3 regions of the Micromonospora sp. NPDC049201 genome follow, and region 3 is predicted to be linked to each of the others. Evidence: riboswitches for the same ligand, from Rfam matches in the RefSeq annotation. Region 3 holds a riboswitch; each other region holds the start of a gene.

Region 1 (4,204 bases), on a different contig from region 3:
ATGACGCCTCGGGCGTTGAGGCCGGCGCCGAGGGCGAGGCCCTCCCAGTGGCCCAGGCGGGCGGCCCGGGCCCCGACGTACGCGCCGACGAACTTGCCGACGACCGCCACGGCCAGCACCAGCAGGGCGACCCCGAGCACGGCGGGCCGGGCCAGCGCGGTCAGATCGCTGCGCAGGCCGACGGTGGCGAAGAACAGCGGCGCCAGGACGCTCATCACGACCAGCCGCAACGGGGCAAGAGCCTGACGGTCGAGGCTGGCGCAGCCGTTGATCACCAGACCGCCGACGAAGGCGCCGAAGACCGGCTCCAGGTGCAGCGCGTGGGTGGCGGCGGCGAACAGCAGCAGGATCACCACCACCGACGCGACGGTGGGACCATGCTCTCCACCAGCTCGTACCCGCCGCAGCAGCGCGCCGACGAGCGGCCGGGCGAGCCACCGGGCGACCACGACGACGAGGGCCACGGTGCCGACCGCGAGGGCGACGTCGAGGCCGCCGAGACTGCCGGCTGCCATCGCGGCCACGACCGAGAGCAGCAGCCAGCCGACAACGTCGTCCACGATGGCCGCGCTCATGATCAGGTGACCGATGTCGCGGTGCAGCAGTCGCATCTCCCACAGGGTCTTGGCGATGACCGGGATGGCACTGACACCCATCGCCACCGCGAGGAACAGGGCGAAGACCGGGCGGTCGGTGCCGGCCGGGAGCACGCTGGACGGGAGGAGCAGGCCCAGGCCGACGCCGAGCGCCAGGGGGACGACGAGCCCTCCGATGCTGACCCGGGCGGCCACGCCACCGTCGCGGCGTAGCTGCCCGAGGTCCAGGTGCATGCCGGTGAGGCCGACCAGAAGGAGCACGCCGAGTTGACCGACCGCGTCGAGCAGGTGCAGTTGCTCGGACTGCGCGGGGAACAGCCACCGGGACAGGTCGGGCACGGCCGCCCCGAGGACCGACGGACCGAGCAACACGCCCGCGGTCAGTTCACCGACCAGCGAGGGCATGCCCGCGCGTACCGCGAGGCGCCCGAGCGCGACGGCGGCGGCCAGCAGGATGCCCACCTGGAGCAGGAAGATCAGCAGCGAATGGGTGCCGAGAGGTGCGACCGGTATGGCCACCAGGAGTCCTTTCGATGCGCCGCGCGGACGCGGCCGGGAAACGCGGTGGCGGAGCCGACCCGCCGCGGCATCGGTACGGGCCGTCGGGTCAGCCGGTCGACGTAGCACCATTCCCGGATTGACTGTCGCCAACGAATTGACCTTCCCAAATTCGTTGAGATCACTCAAGACATCGGACAACCGGATCGGGAAGGCTCGCGGGAAGGCGATCGGCGCGTTCTCGGGCCGTGAGCCGCTTGATGACCGCTCGTGGCGCGCCATCCCGCCGCGGGTGCGGCCCCCACTCCGGGTATTGTGCCGAGCGGCACGAACTGTTGCGAGGTGCCCCACCCGGCGGTGGGGAGAATCGGGAAGCCGGTGTGACTCCGGCACGGGCCCGCCGCGGTGACCAGGGAGCTGCCGCCCACGCGCACGTGTGCGCAGTCACTGGCCGAACCGGCTGGGAAGGCGGGCGGGCCGGTGTTGATCTGGGAGTCCGAAGACCGGCCTCGCGTCATCGGCCCCACCCGGGTGGGGCATGAGCGCAGCGGGAGCCTGCCCATGATCAGCGACATCTACGACGTGATCCACCGTCGCCGCGACGTCCGCGGCCAGTTCACCGGCGAGTCCCTCGCCGCCGGGGTCCTCGACCGGGTCCTGGCCGCGGCGCACGCCGCGCCCAGTGTCGGACTGTCCCAGCCGTGGGATTTCATCCTGGTCCGTGACCGGGACCTGCGCGAAGCGTTCCACCGGCACGTCCGGGCCGAGCGTGACACGTTCGCCGCCACCCTCGACGCCGAGGCGGCCCACCGGTTCTCCCGCATCAAGATCGACGGGATCATGGAGTCCTCGCTGTCGATCGTGGTGACCTACGACCCCGACCGCGGCGGCCCCGCGGTCCTGGGCCGGCACGCCATCGCCGACGCCGGCCTGTACTCCGTGTGCCTGGCCATCCAGAACCTCTGGCTGGCCGCCGCCGCCGAGAACCTCGGCGTCGGCTGGGTGTCGTTCTATCGCGAGCAGTTCCTCCAGCGGTTGCTCGCCGTTCCGGCCGGCATCCGACCCGTCGCCTGGCTCTGCCTCGGCCCCGTCACCCACCTCGAAGCGGTGCCCGATCTCGAACGACACGGCTGGCGCCACCGCCGCCCTCTGCGCACGGCGATCCACCACGACCGCTGGAACCCCGGATCGGTCACGGACTGACGTCTGTCCGCCGGGGCTGGGGCCGGTGGCTCGGCCGGCATTGCGCGGCAGAGCCACCGGCCGGGCGTCGTGACGGCGCCCCACCCGGAGAGGGCTGATCAACACGCACACCCACGAGGCGTTGGACGCGGCCGGCACGCAGCTTGCCGCTGGGCGACCGGACCGCCGGGTTCGCGGCGGCCTGTCGGGCCCGGGGGCGGGGTTGGTGCACGCCTTACCCGGCGAGGGCGTCCGGGTCACCGTCGGGGCCCCCGAAGGCAACGACCTGTTGCTGGAGGTGGCCCCGCTAAGACGTGTTTCGTAAGAGGTTGTCTCACGTGGCAAGTCTCGCGAGCTGCTTGTAGCAGGTCAGGGCGGTGGCCGTGGCCAGGTCTCGGCTCTGCCGGTCGTTGCGGACCACGTACGGGATCTTGAGACCACGAGTAGCCCATGGCAGGCTCATGCCGCATGATCGATGATTTCGCGAAAGCCAACCTGCACGGGAGACTGCGGCGAGACCGCAAGGCGCTGCTCTGGAAACTCGACGGCTTGTCCGAATACGACGCCCGCCGACCTTTGACAGCGACCGGGACCAATCTCCTCGGCCTGGTCAAACACGTGGCCACCGTCGAGGCCAGGTACTTCGGCGAGGTCTTCAACCGCCCTTCCCCGGAACCGCTGCCCCGGTGGCAGGACTCCAACGGCAGCGATCTGTGGGCGACCGAGGACGAGACCCGCGATCAGATCATCGCGTTCTACCGGCGCATGTGGGAACACTCGGACGCGACGATCAACGCGCTTCCCCTCGACGCCCCCGGCCACGTGCCGTGGTGGCCGGAGCCTTATGCCGACACGAACCTGTTCGCCATCGTGGTCCATGTCCTCGGCGAGTCCATCCGGCATGCCGGGCACGCCGATATCCTGCGCGAGGGCCTCGACGGCCGGACCGGGTTGCGCCCCGAACACGAGAACCAGATCGACGAGGAAGCCCGTGCAGCCTACTGCGCGAAGATCGAGCAGGCCGCCCGGTCGGCTGACGAGGCGGCATGACCTGACCGACGGGCAGTGGGCTGTTCTGGCTCCGCTGCTGCCTGCCGCGCCGAGACAGGTCGTCCGCCGAAGTGGGAGAAGCGACAGCTCATTGATGGGATCCGGTGGCGGATCCGGATCGGCGCCCCGTGGCGGGACGTCCCGGCTGAGTACGCGCCCTGGCCCACCGTCTACGGCCTGTTCCGCCGGTGGCAGCGGGACGGGACCTGGGACAAGATCCTATCGGCGTGCAGGCCGCAGGCGAGGCGCAGGGCCGGATCGGTTGGACGGTGAGCGTCGACTCGATGACCAGCCGCGCCCACCAACACGCCGCCGGCGCCCGCACCGACGGGCATCCGCAGAAGGAACCGCCCGGCGGCGTGCACGACGAGCTGGCCGATCATGCGCTGGGCCGCTCGCGGGGCGGGCTGACCACCAAGACTCACCTGGCTTGCGAGCAGGGGCAGAAGGTCCTCTCCCTGATCGTGACCGCCTGGCCCGTGGTGACAGCCCGCAGTTCATCCCCGTCCTGCGCCGCATCCGCGTGACCCGCCTCGGCGTGGGCCGGCCCCGCACCCGCCCCGACCTGGTCCTGGCCGACAAGGCCTACACCAGCCGCGGCAACCGCAGTCATCTACGCAAGCGAGGGATCAAGGCCTGCATCCCCAGCAAGAGCGACCAGGACGCCCACCGCAAGGCCGAAGGCTTCAAGGGCGGGCGCCCGCCCACCTTCGACAAGGGCCTCTACCGGTTACGCCACGCCGTCGAGAACGGCATCAACCGGCTCAAACGCCATCGCGGCGTCGCCACCCGCTACGACAAACTCGCCGTCCGCTTCCAAGCCGTCCTGACCATCACGATCATCACCGAGTGGCTCTGACCGGCTTGTGAAACACGCC
Region 2 (4,204 bases), on a different contig from region 3:
CATCGCCTCGGCGTGCAGGTCGTGGTGCAGTTCGGCGGCGCAGACCAGGTCCCAGATCTGCGCCCGCACGGTCGGCGCCTTGGCCGGGTCGAGGGCCTGCACGGTGGCGTACTCGTCGAGCAGTTGCTCCAGTCTGGCCAGGTCCCCGTAGGTCTCGGCGCGGGCCATCGGCGGCACCAGGTGGTCGACCACGACGGCGTGGGCACGCCGTTTGGCCTGGGTGCCCTCACCGGGATCGTTGACGATGAACGGATAGACCAACGGCAGGTCGCCCAGCACCGCGTCGGGGGCGCAGTCGGCCGCCAGGCCGAGGCCCTTGCCGGGCAGCCACTCCAGGGTGCCGTGCTTGCCCAGGTGCACCACGGCGTCCGCGCCGAACCCACCGTCGGCGACCGGCGCGGCGAGCCAGCGGTACGCGGCCAGGTAGTGGTGGCTCGGCGGCAGGTCCGGGTCGTGGTAGATGGCGATCGGGTTCTCCCCGAAGCCGCGCGGCGGCTGGATCAGCAGCACCACGTTGCCGAAGCGCAGGCCGGCCAGGACGATGTCCCCGCCCTCGGTGTACAGCTCGCCGGGCGGCTCACCCCAGTGCTCCCGCATCCGCTCGCGCAGCGCGGCGGGCAGCTCGTCGAACCACCGCCGGTACGTGCGCCCCGGTATCCGGGCCTCGGCGGCGCGCTGCTGCTCCGGGGTGAGCCACTCCACGTCGTGGCCGCCCGCGGCGATCAACGCGTGGATCAGGGCGTCGCCGTCGTCGGGTGGCGGGGCGTCACCCAGGTGGTAGCCGGCGTCGACCATCGCCGCGAACAGCCGGACGGCGGAGGCCGGGGTGTCCAGACCGACCGCGTTGCCGACCCGGGAATGCTTGGTCGGGTACGAGCTGAGCACCACCGCGACGCGCTTGTCGGCGGCGGGCACGTGCCGCAGCCGGGCGTGGCGGACCGCGATGCCGGCCACCCGGGCGGCCCGGTCGGGGTCGGCGGCATAGACCGAGAGCCCGTCGGCGTCGATCCGCTTGAACGAGAACGGCACGGTGATGATCCGGCCGTCGAACTCGGGGATGGCCACCTGCATGGCGGCGTCCAGCGGGGACAGTCCGGCGTCGCTGCCCGCCCACTGCTCACGGGTGCTGGTGAGGCAGAGGGCCTGGATCACCGGCACGTCCAGCGCCGCGAGGGCGCCGACGTCCCAGGCGTCCTCGTCGCCGCCGCCGGAGGCGTCCGCGGCCACCGCTCCGCCGGCGGCGAGCACGGTGACCAGCAGCGCGTCGCACCGGCCGAAGAGGCCGAGCGGACCGGCGCCGGCGGTCAACCCCCGCAGCGAGCCGCAGAAGATCGGCAGCGGGTTCCCGCCGGCGGCCCGTACCGCAGCGGCGAGCACGTCGACGAAGCCGGTGTTGCCGGCCAGCGCGTGCGCCCGGTAGAAGACGATCCCCACGGTGGGCCGACCGGGGAGGATCTCCGGATCGCCGTGCACGCCGTAGGCCGGGGTGGGCGCGGGCGGGGCGAAGCCCTCGCCGGTGAGCAGCACCCGGTCGGACAGGAACCGGGCCAGCCGACCCAGGTTCGCCGGACCGCCCTCGACCAGGTACGCGAGCGCCTGGGTGACCACACCGGACGGCACGGTGGAGACCGCCATCAGCTCCGCGTCGGGCAGCGCCTCACCGCCGAGCACCACCGTGGGGACGCCGCTGGCCAGCACGGCGGCCAGCCCGTCCGGCCACGTCTGCCGGCCGCCGAGCAGGCGTACGACGGCGAGGTCGACGCCGTCGACGAGCGCGGGCACCGCGTCGGCGTCGACCCGCGCGGGGTTGGCGAGCCGGTAGTCGGCGTCGCTGGCGCGGGCGGCCAGCAGGTCGGTGTCGGCGGTGGACAGCAACAGGATGCGCACGAGGGGCTCCGGAGAGTGACGCCCGAGGTCGCACTGAGGCGACCGGGGCGAAGCGGGATGGGGAGCGACGTCAGCGGGTGCGGCGACCCGCGGCGCGGCTCACCGGGGCGCGGGTCGGTGAGCGGTCAATGCCGGGGGTATGCGGCCCAGCCGGGAGCGCGAACCGTCCCGGGTGCGCCGACACGGCCGCCGGCATGGCAGGCGACGGGTGCGGCGGAGCGTCCGCCGTGCGGGTCATGACGATGTTCGTCGATCAATGAGACGCCGAGCGTCATCGGGTCCTCCTCGGGTGTCCACGCCCTGGGGTACGTCCGACGGCCGAAGTATCCTGGCTTCCGGATCGACGCTCACCCCCGGTCTTCCAGCCGCACGCACACGGCCGTGACTCGCGAGGGGGGATCACTCCCCGGTGACAGTGGCGGGACCGCGCCGGAATCGCACCGGCTTCCTTCACTGCCGTCAGGCCGCGAATGCTGCCACACCTCACGACCTGCGGTCAACGCCACTCCACCACGGGCAACCGGTGCCCGGACCATCGAGACAGGCCGATCAGTCCCTTAGCCGCCCCGCCGGGGTCACGACCCTCCGGGCCGGCGCTCCGCCGGTGCCCGGGCCGCCTCGATCGCACAGCCCCGAACAGGCCGCCGACCGAGAGCGATCAGGTAGCGCGAGTAGGGGCGATCCGGCACCGCTCCTGCCATTCACGCCGTGGCGGACACGGGGTTCCAGCGGTCGTGGTGGATCGCCGCGGGCAGGGGGCGGCGGTGGCGCCAGCCGTGTCGTTCGAGATCGGGCACCGCTTCGAGGTGGGTGACGGGCCCGATGGCAGAGCCAGGCGACGGGGTCGGATGCCGGTCGGAATGGCGAGCAACCGCCCCTCGGCCCCGCCCCGAAAGCCGTCTACGTCGATCGGGAGCCTGCCGGTCGGTCACGGCCTCGGCCCGTAGCCGGTTCTGCGGGTGGCCGCGCCGTGCACCGACACTAGCCCAGCGGGCCACCCCGAGGAAGCATCGCCGAGCGATTGGTGCGCATCGCGCATGCGTCGCCCATTCCTGATCGGAACGCCGCACGTTTCCGAACACCTGCCTGCACCGGCGTGCAACCATCCGGGAAACATCATCGAGAGCGGTTGCCCAATAATTTTCCTGTTGCAATGCTCATCGACATGACCCGATCACCGCTCCTTTCGGTCCACCTATGACCTTGACGAGAAGCATTGCCTCGCCCCGGCACCGCCACGCCCTTGCGGCGCCAATCGCGGTCGTCTTTCTCCTGGTGAACTGTGTCACCGCCAGCGTGTTCTGGACCCGCGAAGGCGCAGACGGGCACATATTCACCGCGAGAGACGTTCCCGCATCGCCGATCGCCTTGGTGCTGGGCACCAGGGTGGAGCCGGACCACACACCGTCACTATTCCTTGCGGCGCGCCTGGAGATCGCCTATCGGCTGTTCACCGCCGGCAAGGTAGGGACAATCCTCGTTTCCGGCGACCACGCGAGCCCAAACTACAACGAACCCGGCGCGATGCAACGATGGCTGCTCGACCGACGTGTGCCAGCCAAGCGGATCTTGTTGGATCATGCCGGCTTGGACACGTACGACTCGTGCGCGCGGGCCAAGCGTCTATTCGGGGTGGACGAGGCCATCGTGGTGACCCAGTCCTTTCATCTGCCGCGCGCCGTGACCCTGTGCCGGAGTCTCGGCATCAAGGCCAATGGCGTCGGCGACGAGACAGCCAGGAAGTACGGCGACACCTGGTGGTGGAGTTCCGTTCGGGAGTACGGCGCCTGCGTCAAGGCAGCGCTCGACGTCCTGGCCGCCCGCGATCCCGCCGACCTCAGCCGCCGCACCACCGGTCAGGCGACCGGGGCGTGAGCCGTAGCCGACCGGGCGAGATGCCGGCACCGGGGATCACCCGTTGAGCGCTCCGGGAAGCTTGGCTGCCTCTGAAGCCGACCCAGTATCGGCGAGGCCGAGCCGGCGTACGGCGACAACGTCGGTGCCGTCGACGACCACCTCGGCCGGCAGTGGCCGCCCCAGAAAGGCAACCAGGCTGGCGCTGAGGCCGTACGCCCCCACATTGGGGATCGCCAGCACGTCGCCGACGCGGGCGTCACCGACGCGCGCCGCGCGGCTCAACACATCCAACGGGGTGCACAACGGGCCGACGAGAGCGGCCGAGGAAGCCGCCGCGTCCACCCCGTCCGGCTGGGCGGAGGGCGGCAGCAGTCGGCCGATGCCAGACATGCCGCCCAACGCGTTCACACCCGCGTCACAGATGATGTAGGCGCGTCCGCCGGATTCCTTGACGTCCATG
Region 3 (4,204 bases):
GGTGACGCCCTGCACCGAGCCCTCGGCCCGCTTGATCCGGTCGCGGACCTGCGCCGTCCACAGCCCACGCGCCTTCAGCTCCCGCACCAGGTACGTGTTGACCTGGAGGAACTCGCCGGACATGGTCTCCCGCTTGAACAGGTTCGACACCTGCGGCTCGACGCACTCGTAGCAGCCGGCGATCGAGGCGATGGTGGCCGTCGGCGCGATGGCCACCAGCAGCGAGTTGCGCAGCCCGTACGCGGCGATCCGGGCCCGCACCGCCGCCCACCTGTCGACCTGGGTCGGCGTCGCGCCCCACAGGTCCGGATGCAGGTCGCCCTTCGCGGCCCGGGTCCGTGGGTACGCCGGATGCGGCCCGAACCGTTCGGCCAGCCCGGCGGAGGTCTCCAGCGCGGTCAGCAGGATCTCCTCCTGCACCCGGGTGGACAGCTCCCGCGCCGCCGGTGAGTCGAACGGCAGGCGCAGCGTGAACAACGCGTCCTGGAGGCCCATCAGCCCGAGCCCGACCGGCCGCCAGCGCGGATTCGACGCCGCCGCCTGCGCGGCCGGGTAGTAGTTGATGTCGATCACCCGGTCCAGGAACACCACCGCGGTGCGCACGGTGGCCCGCAGCTTCTCCCAGTCGACCCCGTCGGCGGTGACGTGCGCGCCGAGGTTCACCGAACCGAGGTTGCACACCGCGGTCTCGGCGTCGTCGTTGACCTCCAGGATCTCGGTGCACAGGTTGGACAGGTGGATGACGTTGCCCGGCTCGCCGGTCTGGTTGGACAGCCGGTTCGCGGCGTCCTTGAACGTCATCCACCCGTTGCCGGTCTGCGCGAGCGTGCGCATCATCCGCCCGTACAGGTCACGGGCCCGGACCGTACGGACCGCCTTCTTCTCGGCCGCCCGGTACGCGGCGTCGAACGCCTCGCCGTACAGGTCGGGCAGTTCCGGCGCGTCGGACGGGTCGATCAGCGACCAGTCCTCGTCCGCCTCGACCCGGCGCATGAACTCGTCCGGGATCCAGTTGGCCAGGTTGAGGTTGTGGGTCCGCCGGGACTCCTCGCCGGTGTTGTCCCGCAGCTCCAGGAACTCCTCCACGTCCGGGTGCCACGGCTCCAGGTAGACGCAGGCCGCGCCCTTGCGCCGGCCGCCCTGGTTCACCGCCGCCACCCCGGCGTCGAGCGTCTTGAGGAACGGCACGATGCCGTTCGACCGCCCGTTCGTGCCCCGGATCAGCGCGCCCCGGCCGCGCACCCGGGACCAGGAGATGCCGATGCCGCCGGAGAACTTCGACAGCTTAGCGACCTGGTGGTAGCGCTCGTAGATGGAGTCCAACTCGTCGCGGGGCGAGTCCACCAGGAAGCACGACGACATCTGGGTGTGCCGGGTGCCCGAGTTGAACAGCGTGGGGGAGCTGGGCAGGTAGGCCAGGCTGGACATCAGCCGGTAGAGACCGACCGCCTCGGCCGGGGTGTGCGACAGCCCGCAGGCCACCCGCAGCAGCCAGTACTGCGGCGTCTCCACCACCAGCCGCGACTCCGGGTGCCGCAACAGGTAACGGTCCGCCACCGTACGCAGTCCGAAGTACTCGAACCGCAGGTCACCGGCCGGGTCCACGGCGTCGTCCAGCTCGTCGGCGTGGCGGGCCACGAACGCGGCGGTGTCGTCACCGACCAGCCCCAGCCCGTGCGCGTACCCGATCGACTCGCTGAAGCGCGTCACCTGCTGCCCACGGACCTCCTCGTCCACGTACGCGGCCAGCAGCCGGGCCGCCAACCGGGAGTACTGCGGCTCCTCGCCGATCAGCTCCGCCGCGGTCTGGATCGACAACCGGTCCAGCTCCGCGGTGCTCGCCCCGTCGTAGAGCCCGCTGATGGTCCGGGTGGCGACCCGCAGCGGATCGACCTCGTCCAGGTCGGCGCCCCAGCGCTCGACCGCCCGGACGATCCGGTTGACGTCGACCGGCTCGGTGTCGCCGTCCCGCTTGCGGACCCGCATCGCCAGCCGGCGCTGCTCCGGCCCGGTGGCACCGGACCGCCTACTCTCCCGCACGACCGTCATGACCTCTCCCTCGCTGTCACCGATGGTCTCGGCCGGCGGGAGAACGCCAACGGGCACGGCACGCAGGACCGGCCCGGCTGCTGGCGTCGGTCGTCCCGCGCGACCGTCGACCGCCGCGCGCGGCGGCGCACGGCGCGCTGGCAGGTCTTCGGACTCGCGGGCGTGACACGAGGTCGCCTACTGGCCGTCGCTTCCCAGGCCGGTGGCCCAGTGCTGATGACGGCGGTCGTTCCCACTCACCGCTGCGGGGCAGTCCCGGACTTCCACCGGGTTCCCTCTTGCCTCGGCCGCGCCTTCCAGACGCCGCCGAACCAGCTGCGGGGACACCATATATGGCGGTTATGCCCGGTAGGCAACACCAGATGTCGCGTCGGGCGTGTCGCCTGCATCTCACCTCTGGGGGTGAAGGCGGGGCCCCTTGTTAACGCCTCCGGTAGAGGAGGGGGCCCCGCCTAACACAGCCGCCCACCGATCGGCTCAGGCCACGAAGGACACCTCGGGGAAGGAGCGGCTCGGGCCGCGCAGCAGGTGACCCCGGTGCCGCAGGTGCAGGTCGAAGAAGGCCAACGGGTACGCCTGTTGGATGCGTACCGCGCGGGCGGGGTCGAGGGTGCCGATCCAGCCGGTCAGCTCCGCGTCGCTCATCCCGATCACCCGGGCCAGTTGCGGCACCAGCCACTGGTTGTCGCCGTACGACTGGTGGAGCGCGCCGGCGGCCTGGACGTTGAGCCGCCAGCCGTGCAGGTGCGACCAGAACTCGGCGACGGCGGGCTCCGCGACGCGGGTGTACTCCGCCGTCATCAGCATGAACGGCCGGTCCAGGCCGGTGGGCCGCGGCTGGGACAGCATCGGGCCGTCTAGGCTCAGCCCGGCGCGTACCCGCTGGTCGGTGCCCATGGTGAGCGCGGTCGCGGTGCCCCCCTTCGACCAGCCGAACATGCCGATCCGGTGCGGGTCCAGCGCCGTGCACAGCCCGGTCGGGAGCGGCCGACGGTCGACGTCCGGGTTGCCGCCGGCGGCGAGGACGGCGATCTGGTCCAGCACGAACCGCACGTCGCGGGTGTAGGTCCAGGGCGTCGCGTCGTAGTCGTCCTCCCGGACGGTCACCCGGCCGTCCGGGAACTCGCTGGGCCCGTCGTACGTGTGGTCCACCGTGACCACCGCGTATCCGTGGCTGGCGAGTTCCTGGACCACGATGGTGGTGTCCGATCGGTGGCTGCCCGCGCCGTGCGAGTAGACCACCACCGGCAGTCGACGGGCGGCGCGTCGCACCGGCGCGCCCTCGTGACCGGCGGTCAGCGGCGCCAGCACCGCGTCGGGGTCGAACCCGGTGGACCCCAGCAGCGCACGTAGCGACGCGGCGGTCATCCACTCGGCGCGGGGGTGCCGCCACACGTCCCGGGCCGGATACCAGACGTTGACCATCAGCTCCCGATACCGTCCCGGCCCGGCGAGGGGCTCCGGTTGCGACCGGTCGACCAGGTGCAGCGCAACGGTGCCGACCGGGTGGGGTCCGGTGGGTGTGGGCAGGGTGAGCCGGGTCGGGCCCGGTTGGGCCGTGGCCGCCGGCGCGCGGCCGGCGACGCCGACCGACGCGCCGGCTCCCACCGCCAACGCTGCCCGGACCAGGGTGCGGCGGGTCATGCCGTGTTCGGGGACGGATGTCTCGGTCATCGGTGATCCTCCTCGGCAGCTTTATTCACTCAGTATATATACCGGGTGTATAGATGCAAGCGCATGCCCTGGTCGACGGCCGGGTGCCGCGCCTACCAGGTGACCGGCAGCCCGATCGGGCCGAGGATGGCGTGCCCCGGCTTCCACGGCACCTCGTCCGGCGGCACCGCGAGGCGCAGGCCGGGCAGTTCCCGCAGCAGCAGGGCGAGCGCGGTGCGGACCTCCAGCGCGCCCAGGTGGGCCCCGATGCAGTAGTGCGCGCCGTGCCCGAAGGACAGGTGCGGCGTGGGCGCGCGGTCGAAGTCCATCCGTTCCGGGTCCGGGAACACCGCCGGGTCGCGGTTGGCGGCGTCGTGCGAGGGGACCACGATGTCGCCCGCCGCCAGTCGGGCGCCGCTGGGCAGCGTCACGTCCGCCATCACCCGCCGCGGCATCTCGTCGCCGTTCGCGGTGGAGTGCAGCCGCTCCAACTCGGCGACCG

What was found. Region 3 has a riboswitch for cobalamin ahead of ACZ6O5_RS01790 (ribonucleoside-diphosphate reductase subunit alpha). Riboswitches for the same ligand answer to the same signal wherever they lie in the genome.
Region 1: another riboswitch for cobalamin. It lies ahead of bluB (5,6-dimethylbenzimidazole synthase); the one in region 3 lies ahead of ACZ6O5_RS01790 (ribonucleoside-diphosphate reductase subunit alpha).
Region 2: another riboswitch for cobalamin. It lies ahead of cobN (cobaltochelatase subunit CobN); the one in region 3 lies ahead of ACZ6O5_RS01790 (ribonucleoside-diphosphate reductase subunit alpha).

The regions. Positions count from the first base shown of each region.
Region 1 covers NZ_JBVJHM010000017.1:31,692-35,895, forward strand. The annotation lists gene ACZ6O5_RS28935 (cation:proton antiporter) at 1-1,115, opposite strand, end outside; cobalamin riboswitch at 1,418-1,620, shown strand; gene bluB (5,6-dimethylbenzimidazole synthase) at 1,656-2,297, shown strand; gene ACZ6O5_RS28945 (hypothetical protein) at 2,611-2,739, opposite strand; gene ACZ6O5_RS28950 (DinB family protein) at 2,745-3,326, shown strand; partial or broken gene ACZ6O5_RS28955 (IS5 family transposase) at 3,310-4,185, shown strand.
Region 2 covers NZ_JBVJHM010000017.1:90,044-94,247, reverse strand. The annotation lists gene cobN (cobaltochelatase subunit CobN) at 1-1,887, opposite strand, end outside; cobalamin riboswitch at 2,209-2,338, opposite strand; gene ACZ6O5_RS29200 (SanA/YdcF family protein) at 3,085-3,762, shown strand; gene ACZ6O5_RS29195 (type III PLP-dependent enzyme domain-containing protein) at 3,799-4,204, opposite strand, start outside.
Region 3 covers NZ_JBVJHM010000001.1:461,584-465,787, forward strand. The annotation lists gene ACZ6O5_RS01790 (ribonucleoside-diphosphate reductase subunit alpha) at 1-2,049, opposite strand, end outside; cobalamin riboswitch at 2,172-2,380, opposite strand; gene ACZ6O5_RS01795 (alpha/beta hydrolase family protein) at 2,527-3,723, opposite strand; gene ACZ6O5_RS01800 (cytochrome P450) at 3,816-4,204, opposite strand, start outside.